Caulobacter sp. FWC2: one gene and its partner. The main gene of each other region encodes a partner of the protein of the gene in region 2 in a complex. Links are inferred from orthologs where the notes say so. Each region holds a gene or a part of one and is shown on either strand. Other genes may lie near its edges.

Region 1 (4,266 bases), 4.9 Mb from region 2 along the record:
CGGGGTGCCCGGACGGGCGCTGTAGGGGAAGACGTGCAGGAAGGCCAGGCCCGCCTCCTCGACCAGGTTCAGCGTGTTCTGGAACGCCTCTTCGGTCTCGGTGGGGAAGCCGGCGATCAGGTCGGCGCCGAAGGCGGTGTCGGGACGCACGCGGCGCACCTCGGCGACCAGTTTCAGCGCGTCCTCGCGGCTGTGGCGACGCTTCATGCGCTTGAGGATCAGGTTGTCGCCGGCCTGCAAGGACAGGTGCAGATAGGGCATCAGGCGCGGCTCGGTCTCGAGCAGCTTGAACAGGTCGGGATCGATCTCGGCCGCGTCGATCGACGACAGGCGCAGGCGGGGCAGGTCGGGAACCATGCGCAGGATGCGGCCGACCAGCTGGCCCAGGGTCGGCGCGCCCGGAAGGTCAGTCCCCCACGAGGTGACGTCGACGCCGGTCAGCACGACCTCGCGATAGCCTTCGGCGGCCAGCTTGCGGACCTGCTCGACGACCTCGCCGGCCGGGGCCGAGCGCGAGTTTCCCCGGCCGTAGGGAATGATGCAGAAGGTGCAGCGGTGGTCGCAGCCGTTCTGGACCTCGACATAGGCCCGGGCGCGGTCCTTCAGGCCGTCGATCAGGTGACCGGCGGTCTCCTTGATGGACATGATGTCGTTGACCCGAACGCGGGTCGAAGTGTCCGTCAGCGCGCCGGGCGCGGCCTTCTCGGCATTGCCCAGCACGAGGTCGACCTCGGGCATGGCGGCGAAGGCGGCCGGATCGACCTGAGCGGCGCAGCCGGTGACGATGATCCTGGCGCCCGGCCGCTCGCGGCGCGCCTTGCGGATCGCCTGGCGGGCCTGGCGCACCGCCTCGTTGGTCACGGCGCAGGTGTTGAACACCACCGCGTCCGACAGACCGTCGGCGGCGGCGCGGGCCCTCATGGCCTCGCTCTCATAGGCGTTCAGGCGGCAGCCGAAGGTGACCACGTCGACGCCGTCGGGCCCGGACATCGTCGTCGCCGGACCGCCCTCTTCTCCCGCTTCGGGCTTGGGCTTCGGCGTCGCCTTGATGACGGTGTAGGTGGTCATGACCTCAGGCCGCGACCGTCTCCGGCAGCTTGCCGGCATAGTCCATGGTTATGGGGCCGGTCATGATCACGTGGCCGTCGCTCTCGCGCCATTCGATGATCAGCGAGCCGGTCTCGAATTCGACGCGGGCCTTGCGGTCGGTCAGGCCGCGACGCACGGCGGCGACCTGGGCGGCGCAGGCGCCGGTGCCGCAGGCGGCGGTCAGGCCCGCTCCGCGCTCCCAGACCTTCAGCTGGATGTGATCCCGGGCCGCGACGTGCGCGAAGCCGACATTGACGCCCTCGGGAAACAGCGGGTGGTGCTCGACCAGGCTGCCCGCGCCTTTGGCGAAGGCGTCGGTGACCGGGGCGTCGACGAAGAACACCACGTGCGGATTGCCCATCGAGACGCAGACCGGCGTGTGGACCAGCGGCGCGTCGATCGGACCGACCTGCAGCTCGACCCGCTCGGTGTTCATTTCCTCCGACAGCGGGATCTGGGTCCAGTCGAGACCGGGCTGGCCCATATCGACCGTGACCAGCTTGTCGCCGGCTGCGACACCCGAGAGGCGGCCCGCGACCGTGTCGAAGGCCACGGCGTCCTTGCCGGCGGACTGCATCAGCAGCCACGCCACGCAGCGGGTGCCGTTACCGCAGGCCCCGGTCTCCTCGCCGTCGGCATTCCAGAACCGCACATAGGCCGAGGCGCCCGGCGCCTTGGGCGGATCGATGGCGATCACCTGGTCGCAGCCAATCCCGCCGTCTCCTCGTTTGGCGATCGCGCGGATCGCCTCGGGGGTCGGTTCAAAGGTCTGGGTCTGGGTCTCGATGACGACGAAGTCGTTGCCCAGCCCGTTCATCTTCAGGAAGGTGCGGCTCATAGCCGGGCTATATAGTGGAAAGCCGAGCGAAATGCACCGCGACGAACAGGACCAGGGCGGCCTTCGCCTGCGCGCCCGACTGCGGGCCCTCTATCACGGCGCCTCTCCGGCGTCGGTGCGGTTCCGCTATGCGATCATCCTGATCGACCTGGCGATCATCGCCTTCTTCATCGCCGCCCCGCTGATGCAGCGGCATGGCCTGACCTTCTACCTGATCGACTATGGGGTGGCGGCCTTCCTGGTGCTGGACCTTGTCGCGCGCGCCATCGCCCACGGAGACATCAGGTCCTGGCTGAAGAAGCCGATCAGCTGGCTGGACCTTTTCGTGCTGGCCACCCTGCTGTTCCCGGCCTGGCTGTTCAACTTCGGCTTCCTGCGGGTGCTGCGCCTGTGGACCCTGATCCACAGCGAGTTCTTCTGGCGCACGGTCGGACGGCGCTATGACGACACGCGGGTCGAGGACATCACCCGGGCGGCCAGCTCGCTGGCGACCTTCGTCTTCGTGGTCACCGGCTTTGTCTATTCTAGCTTCGCCGGCCGCCACGAAGGCATCGGCGGCTATGTCGACGCCCTCTATTTCACAGTCACCAGCCTGACGACCACCGGCTATGGCGACGTCACCCTTCCAGGGGTTTGGGGCAAGCTGCTGTCGATGGCGGTGATGCTGGGCGGGGTGTCGCTGTTCATCGGCCTGATCCAGTCGATCCTGCGGCCGCACAAGGTCATCTATCAGTGCCACGCCTGCGGCCTGCGCCGGCACGATCCGGACGCCGTCCACTGCAAGGCCTGTGGCGTCCTGCTGAACATTCCGGACGACGGGGCGTGATCGGCCCAGCCTGGCTCTGGCGCGGGGAAAATTTTCCGATACCGTCCCCCGCCATGACCCTGCTCCGCACCTGTTCCGCCGTGGCCCTGGCCGCCATGCTCGCCACTTCTGCCTACGCGCAGGACGCTGATCCGCACCTGGCGCTGGAGGCGGTGGAGAGCCCCGACTCCCTGGCCTGGGTGAAGACCCAGAACGACAAGACCCTGCCGGTCCTGTCTGGCGACAAGCGGTTCGCCGGCCTGCAGGCGCAGGCGCTGAAGATCCTGTCGACCAAGGACCGCATCGCCATGCCGAACTTCATCGGCGAGACGGTGTTCAACTTCTGGCAGGACGAGACCCACGTGCGCGGCGTCTGGCGGCGCACCAGCCTGGAGTCGTACAAGACCGCCACCCCGCAGTGGGAGACGGTGCTCGACCTGGACGCCCTGGCCAAGGCCGAGGGCAAGAACTGGATCTGGAAGGGCGCCGACTGCCGCCCCAAGACCCACGACCGCTGCCTGGTGAACCTGTCGAACGGCGGCAAGGACGCCGTGACGGTCCGCGAGTTCGACCTGACCACCAAGAGCTTCGTCGACCCTGGCGCGGGCGGCTTCGTGCTGCCCGAGAGCAAGCAGTCGATCGAGTGGCTGGACCCCGACACCCTGATCCTGACCCGCAACTGGGGCGAGGGCACGACCACCAAGAGCGGCTATGGCTTCGTGATCAAGACGCTGAAGCGCGGCCAGGCGCTGGACCAGGCGGTCGAGGTCTATCGCGGCCAGGCGTCCGACGTCTCGGCCCGTCCCAACGTGCTGCGCGACGCGTCTGGCAATCGGGTCGTGCTGCTGACCCGCGCCACCGACTTCTTCCACGACGAGACCTATCTGTGGGACGGCAAGGAGACCAAGCGCCTGCCGATCCCGGAAAAGGTCGGGGTGCGCGGCCTGCTGAATGGCAAGCTGGTGATCAAGATCGAGGAGCCGTGGAGCTGGGGCTCGGCCCGCCAGTTCAAGGCCGGTTCGGTCGTGGCGGCCTCGCCGAGCACGCTGCTGTCGCCGGACGCCGTCGACAAGGCCGACCCCGTCCTGCTGCTCGCCCCGGAAGACCGGCAGTCGATCGACCAGATCGCCGTCACCGACCACCGGGTCGTCGTCGCCCTCTATGACAATGTCCGTGGGCGGGTCCTCACGCTCGAGGATCGCGGACAGGCCGGGATCAAGGCCACCGCCCTGCCCGTCATCGACAACGCCGCCGTCTCGCTCGGCTCGCATTCCGACGAAGGGGACGATGTCTTCTACACCGTCGAGGGCTTCCTCAATCCGACCCAGCTGAAGCTGGCCGACGCCACCGGGACCACCGCCCAGACGGTCAAGGCCCTGCCCGCCCAGTTCGAGACCAAGGACCTGATGGTCGAGCAGAAGTCGGCGACGTCCAAGGACGGCACGGCGATCCCCTACTTCCTGGTCCACAAGCAGGGCTGGAAGCTGGACGGCCAGAACCCGACCCTGCTGCACGCCTACGGCGGCTTCAATCT
Region 2 (5,514 bases):
CTAAGGCCTAGCTTGCCCCAGACCGGGGCCGGTTCTATCTAACGAAGGCGCGGGGACGACCCCGCGCCTTTTTTGTTGTCCGGGGACGACCCCACCTTTTCAGAAAAGGGGCTCGTCGTGGCCTGGATCATTCTCTTCATCGCCGGTCTGTTCGAAATCGGCTGGGCCGTGGGCCTGAAGTTCACCGAGGGCTTCACCAAGCCGATCCCGGTCGCGCTGACCGCCGTCAGCCTTGTGCTGTCCATGGGTCTGCTGGGCTGGGCCGTGAAGACCCTGCCGCTGGGCACGGCCTACGCTGTCTGGACAGGCGTCGGCGCCGTCGGCACGGCCATTGTCGGCATCGTGCTGTTCAAGGAGCCGGCGACGGCGGCACGGCTGGTCTGCCTGGGCCTGATCGTGGCCGGAATCCTGGGGCTGAAGGTGTTCTCGCCGTCGGCTTAGGCCGCCGCGCGGCCTTCGTCTGCGATGAAGGTCAGGCAGCGCTCGGCGACCGCCTCCCACCCGGGCTCGCCGGGCAGCCAGTGGCTCATCTCGGGGAACACCTCGACGCTGCCCCCCAGCCGGGCGGCCGTCTGGCGGACCGTGGCGGGCGGATGGATGACGTCCTGACCGCCGGCGACGGCCAGCACGGGGCAGCCCGGCGCCGAGACCGAGGTGGTCATGAACGGATCCAGCCACCAGTTCAGCGTCTCCCACAGCGCCCGGCCGCTCTCGGCCGTCATGCGGGCGAAGATCGCCTTGCGCTCGGGGCGCTGTAGGCGGTCGACGCTGTAGCGGCGCACGACGCCGTAGTCCGGCGCGATGGCCTGCAGCCAGTAGGGGCCGAGGCTGTAGAGGCTGACGGCCGAGACCGCCTCCTCCAGGCTCGCGCCCGAGACGCCCCAGGGCGCGGAGGGGGCCAGCAGGATCAGCTTGGAGACCTTGGCGCGGCTGGCGGCCATCTGGGCGACCAGGCCGCCTATCGAGTGGCCGATCAGGATTGGCGGCGTCTCGCAGGTCTCGATCAGACGCGCGATCTGGCGCGCATAGTCGCTCATCGAGACGCCGGCGGCGCTGCTGGTGCCATCGTGGCCGATCAGGTCGGGCGCCAGGACGCGGTGACCCGCCGCCTCGAACGGCGCGCGGAAGGCGTCGAAGGTCCAGCCGCCGCAGAAGGCGCCGTGGACCATGATCACGGGTGCGCGCATGGACGCCCTAAAGAAAACCCCGCCGACAAGCTCGTCGGCGGGGAACAGCCTACACGGTCTACTTCGCCTTGGGCGAGGTTTTGGCGGCCGCCTTTGTCGCAGGCGCCTTAGGGGCGGCCTTCGGAGCCGCGGCGGCCTTCGGCGCGGCCTTGGCGGTGGCCGGCTTCGCGGCCGGGGCCTTGGGAGCAGCCTTCGGCGCTGCGGTCTTGGCGGGAGCCGGAGCAGCCTCTGCCTTCGGCTGGGCCGGAGCCTTGGGCTTGGCGGCCGGAGCAGCCTTCGCGGCGGGCGCGGGTTTCGCGGCAGGCTTCGGAGCCGGCGCGGCCTTCGCGGGGGCTTTCGCAGCCGCCGGCTTGGCAGCCGGCTTGGGGGCTGCTGCGGCCTTGGCCGGAGCCTTGGCGGCAGGCGCAGCCTTCGCGGCGGGCTTCGGCGCGGCCTCGGCCTTGGCGGCGGGTTTCGCCGGAGCCTTGGGCGCGGCCTTCGGAGCCGCTTCGGCCTTCGGCTTGGCGGGGGCCTTCGGCGCAGCGGCCTTCTTCGGCGCGGGTGCGGGTTTCGCCGGAGCCGGAGCGGCCGCCACCGGGGTGGGCGCGGGAGCAGGAGCCGGAGCCGGTTCCGCCGCCTTCACGGGCGCGGGCGCGGGTTCGGGCGGCTTGGCCGGAGCCGGAGCCGGGGCGGGGGCCGGAGCCGCCGTCGCGGCCGGGGCTTTGGTCTTGCCCGTCAGCCAGGCGATCACGTCGTCGAGGATCTTCATCGTGTTGGGCTCGTCTATGAGATAATGGGCGTTGTTGGGATAGATCTTGAGGTCGGCGGTCGCGTACTTGCGGTCGAGACGTTGGACGTCGTCCAGTGGCGTGGTGCGGTCCAGGGCGCCGGCGTTGATCAGGATCGGCACGGTCACCTTGGTTTCGTCGACATAGGCCGTCTTGTGGACGTCCTTGTGCGGCCAGGCCAGGTCGGCCAGCACCTGGCCGCTGTCATAGACCATCGTGGCGTAGAGCGCGTCGTGACGCGCGGCCGGCACGGCGTTCATGACGCCGAACTTGAAGCCGGGCTTCCACATCTTGCCCGTCCGGGTCTCGGGCTTGTACTGCAGCGCCATGTTCAGGAAGGTGAAGACCGGCGAGAGCTTGGGCTTGCCGCGCGCGTCGGCCGGCGAGGCCGGGGCGAACAGCACCAGGGCCGACGCATGACCGGCCTCGGCGATCTTCTGGGCGATCAGACCGCCCATCGAGTGGCCGAAGACCAGCGGCTTCTGGCCGGTCTCCTTGGCCAGGGTCTGGGCCAGGGCGCTCATCTCGGCGACGTAGTCGGCCAGGGTGAGGCCGGCCAGGCCCGCGCGCGGACCCTCGACCGTGCGCACCGCCGATCGGATGGTTGGCGCCACCACGTTGTAGCCTTCGGCCTTCAGCCGTGCGGCGACAGGACCCCAGACGTCCCCCGCGCAGCCGTAGCCGTGAATCAGCAGAACTGTATCCGCCATTCGGTACTCCCCTGCGCGGGAGCTCAGCCGCCGCGCGCGAACCCCTGGAACGCGGCGACCACAACCTCGTAGACCCCGCGCTTGAAGGGTACGATCAGTTCGGGTGCTTCGTCGAGCCTGCCCCATTTCCAGGCGTCGAACTCGACGTGATCGTCCGCTTCCAGATCGATCTCTGCCTCTTCGCCGATGAAGCGATAGGCGAACCAGACCTGCTTTTGCCCAAGCCAGCCGCGCGAGCGCTTTTCGTTGGCCAGAACCTCGGGCGGGAAGTCGTATGTGATCCAGCCTTCGGTGCGGCCCAGCAGCGCGACGGAGCTGACGCCGGTCTCCTCGGCCAGCTCGCGGCGGGCGGCCGCCTCCAGGCCCTCACCGTCATCCACCCCACCCTGCGGGAACTGCCAGTTATAGGGCGGGGCTTGCTTGTTGCGCCGGCCCAGCCAGACGCGGCCGTCCCGATGGAACAGGACGACGCCGACGTTCGGGCGGTGCTTGGGATAGTCGAGCTCGGTCATGCCGAGCCTTTTTCCACGAGTTCTAGCGGCGCGCCACTCTTAGCGACGGGCGAGCGCGGAGGCCGGAGCCAGCTGGATGCCGCGCGCCTGCAGGCCGGCGGCCCAGACGCGCACCTGATTGATGGTCACCGGATAGGCGAAGCCCGAGCCCAGCGACTGGCCGCGACTGGCCGCGCCGGTCTCCAGAGCCTTGAGCTGGGTGTCGATGGCGGCGGCCGACAGCTCGTCGTCGATCACCCGGTCGGCGGAGGCGCGCGGGATCGGCCCGGCGCGGCGGGCAGCCAGGCCGTCGTCGACGAAGGCCAGGCCCCGCGACTTCAGCACGCCGTTGAAGGTGGCCATCGCCTGGTCGTTGTCGACGAAGCGGGCCCCCAGATAGTTCGACAGGCCGAAATAGCCGGTGGCGCGCGACATCAGCCACTCCAGCTTGCGCACGGTGTCTTCCGGCCGGTTGGCGGCGATCAGGGTGTAGGGACCCGGATCGTTGGCCGGATAGTCGGCCGGCTCCATCGGGGTCTCCAGCAGCACCTCGTGGCCGTGGGCGCGAGCCAGGTCGATCCAGCCCTGCAGGCCTTCGGCATAGGGCGCGAAGGACAGGGTGATCTCGCCAGGCAGGGTCTCGATCGCCGCGCGGGTGGTCTGGGCGTTGAGGCCGAGACCGCCGATGACCATGGACACCTTGGGGCGGCCGTTGGGCTGGAACGGGCGGGCATAGGCTTCGGCGGCGGTGCGGCCGTCGGCGCCGATGATCGGCAGCGGGCCGCCGCCGGGCCCCGGGGCGGTCAGGCCGGCGATCGGGGCCTGGGCCAGGCCAGGGCCCTGCTGGATCGGCGGCAGGTTCTGAAGGCCCTCGGCGGGCGGCGCCGCAGCCTCTTCCGGCTTCACCGGGGCGAAGGGATTGGCCGACAGGCCCAGCTGGCCGGGAACCAGCTCGGCCCCGTGCGGATCCTCGCCGCCCAGGCCCTCGCGCCAGCCGTCGGGTGCGTTCTTGGTGGCGCCGATCTTGGTCAGCTCCAGGCGAATCACCGGCGAACCGGCGTGCGGGTCGCTGGTGATCAGCACAAGCGTCGCCAGCGAGGCCAGGAACAGCAAGGCCGCGCCGCTGGCGCCGATGAAAGGATTGCTGACCGCGGCCATCAGCTTGGCGCGCAGGTCCCCGGACCCGCCCGGAGCGGGCGTGGCGGCGGCATAGGCGGGCTTACGCGAAAAGGAGACGGCCATGACCTCTTCAGCCTAGCGGGCAAGCTTCGAATATATGGTTAACGAGATGTGGCCGGATGAGGTCCTGATGGCCTTCGCGCCGCGGCGCGACGACGCGGGCGCCGCTGAAATTGGCGTTTTCTGCAAGCGCTGCAGGCGCTGGACGCTGAGAGCGGTCATGGGCGGTCTGATCGGTTGACGGGCGCGGTCCCGGCTCATTCCCTGGAGTCCTCTCGCGGGAGAGATCGGGCCCCGGCCCGGCGCTGAAGGCGAAACCGCCCCGGAAACGCTCAAGCAGAAGGACCGCGCGAGATGTTGAACGCTGGAAAGCAGGGCGCTTACCGCCCTCGCCGAAGGAGCAAGGCGACCGCCCGTCCGTCAGAGACGGGGCGCTGAATCTCTCAGGCCCAAGGACAGCGGGGGTGCGAAGGCGAGCCGTCCCGGCCCGCCCAGACCCACGCGTGCGCCAAATGCGGATTTAGAACTATTCCCATATCGATATAGTCAAACGTAATGAACGCGATCGTCGTGTGCGACTTTCGTGAGATTTCTATTAAATGTATAAAGTGACGATATTTGAATTGTTCATAAATCGGACATGGATGCGCAACGTTTCCACTTTGTGATTAAGTGGGCTCGGTCCTAGAAATTCTTAGTTTACCTGCGATGAAGTGTTGATGACGCTGAAGCCAGTCAAAATGATTGGGGATAGTCATGACCACTCGCATACCTGCCCGCGCCGCAACTCGTCTTAGGGCGCTGCTTCTCGCCGCCTCTGTCTTGGGGAGCGCGACGCCGGTCCTGGCCCAGGAAGCCGACAAGGCCGCCGAACTGGAAACGGTCGTGGTGACGGGCAAGCGCCTTTCGGAAGCCAGCGTCGCCATCGGCACCGACCACGCCACGGCCACCGTCTCGATCACCCGCGAGGCGCTGCTGTCGGCGCCGGCGGGCATCACCGGCCTGAAGATGCTGGAGAGCCTGCCGGGCTTCAACGTCCAGGCCAACGACGCCCTGGGCATGTACGAGTTCGGCAACTCGGTCTCGGTGCGGGCCTTCAACTTCCAGCAGATCGGCTTCCTGCTGGACGGCATCCCGATGGGCCGCAGCGACCAGTTCGGCGGCAGCCCGATCTATCGTT

What was found. Proteins that work in one complex are often made in the same cells at the same time.
Region 1: the proteins of CSW62_RS01410 (region 2) and dapF are in contact, whole or in part, in a solved structure (PDB 5YGU), measured with the Escherichia coli proteins. The link is inferred for Caulobacter sp. FWC2 from one-to-one orthologs.

The regions. Positions count from the first base shown.
Region 1 is NZ_PEBF01000001.1:5,202,895-5,207,160, reverse strand. The notes cover bases 1-2,994. They hold dapF (diaminopimelate epimerase), read right to left. Parts: upstream 1,928-2,994; coding sequence 1,073-1,927; downstream 1-1,072. Other genes in these bases: CSW62_RS24540 (prolyl oligopeptidase family protein), read left to right, coding at 2,807-2,994; CSW62_RS24545 (potassium channel family protein), read left to right, coding at 1,959-2,753; mtaB (tRNA (N(6)-L-threonylcarbamoyladenosine(37)-C(2))-methylthiotransferase MtaB), read right to left, coding at 1-1,068. Also shown: more of CSW62_RS24540, read left to right, coding at 2,995-4,266. UniProt on the Escherichia coli protein: Involved in the succinylase branch of the L-lysine biosynthesis and in the biosynthesis of the pentapeptide incorporated in the peptidoglycan moiety. Catalyzes the stereoinversion of LL-2,6-diaminopimelate (L,L-DAP) to meso-diaminopimelate (meso-DAP).
Region 2 is NZ_PEBF01000001.1:278,496-284,009, forward strand. What follows is about bases 1,433-4,400. They hold CSW62_RS01410 (RNA pyrophosphohydrolase), read right to left. Parts: upstream 3,177-4,400; coding sequence 2,688-3,176; downstream 1,433-2,687. Other genes in these bases: CSW62_RS01405 (alpha/beta hydrolase), read right to left, coding at 1,433-2,664; CSW62_RS01415 (divergent polysaccharide deacetylase family protein), read right to left, coding at 3,216-4,397. In the rest of the region: CSW62_RS01390 (hypothetical protein), read left to right, coding at 1-4; quaternary ammonium compound efflux SMR transporter SugE, read left to right, coding at 118-441; CSW62_RS01400 (alpha/beta fold hydrolase), read right to left, coding at 438-1,187; more of CSW62_RS01405, read right to left, coding at 1,246-1,432; CSW62_RS01425 (TonB-dependent receptor), read left to right, coding at 5,079-5,514. UniProt on the Escherichia coli protein: Master regulator of 5'-end-dependent mRNA decay.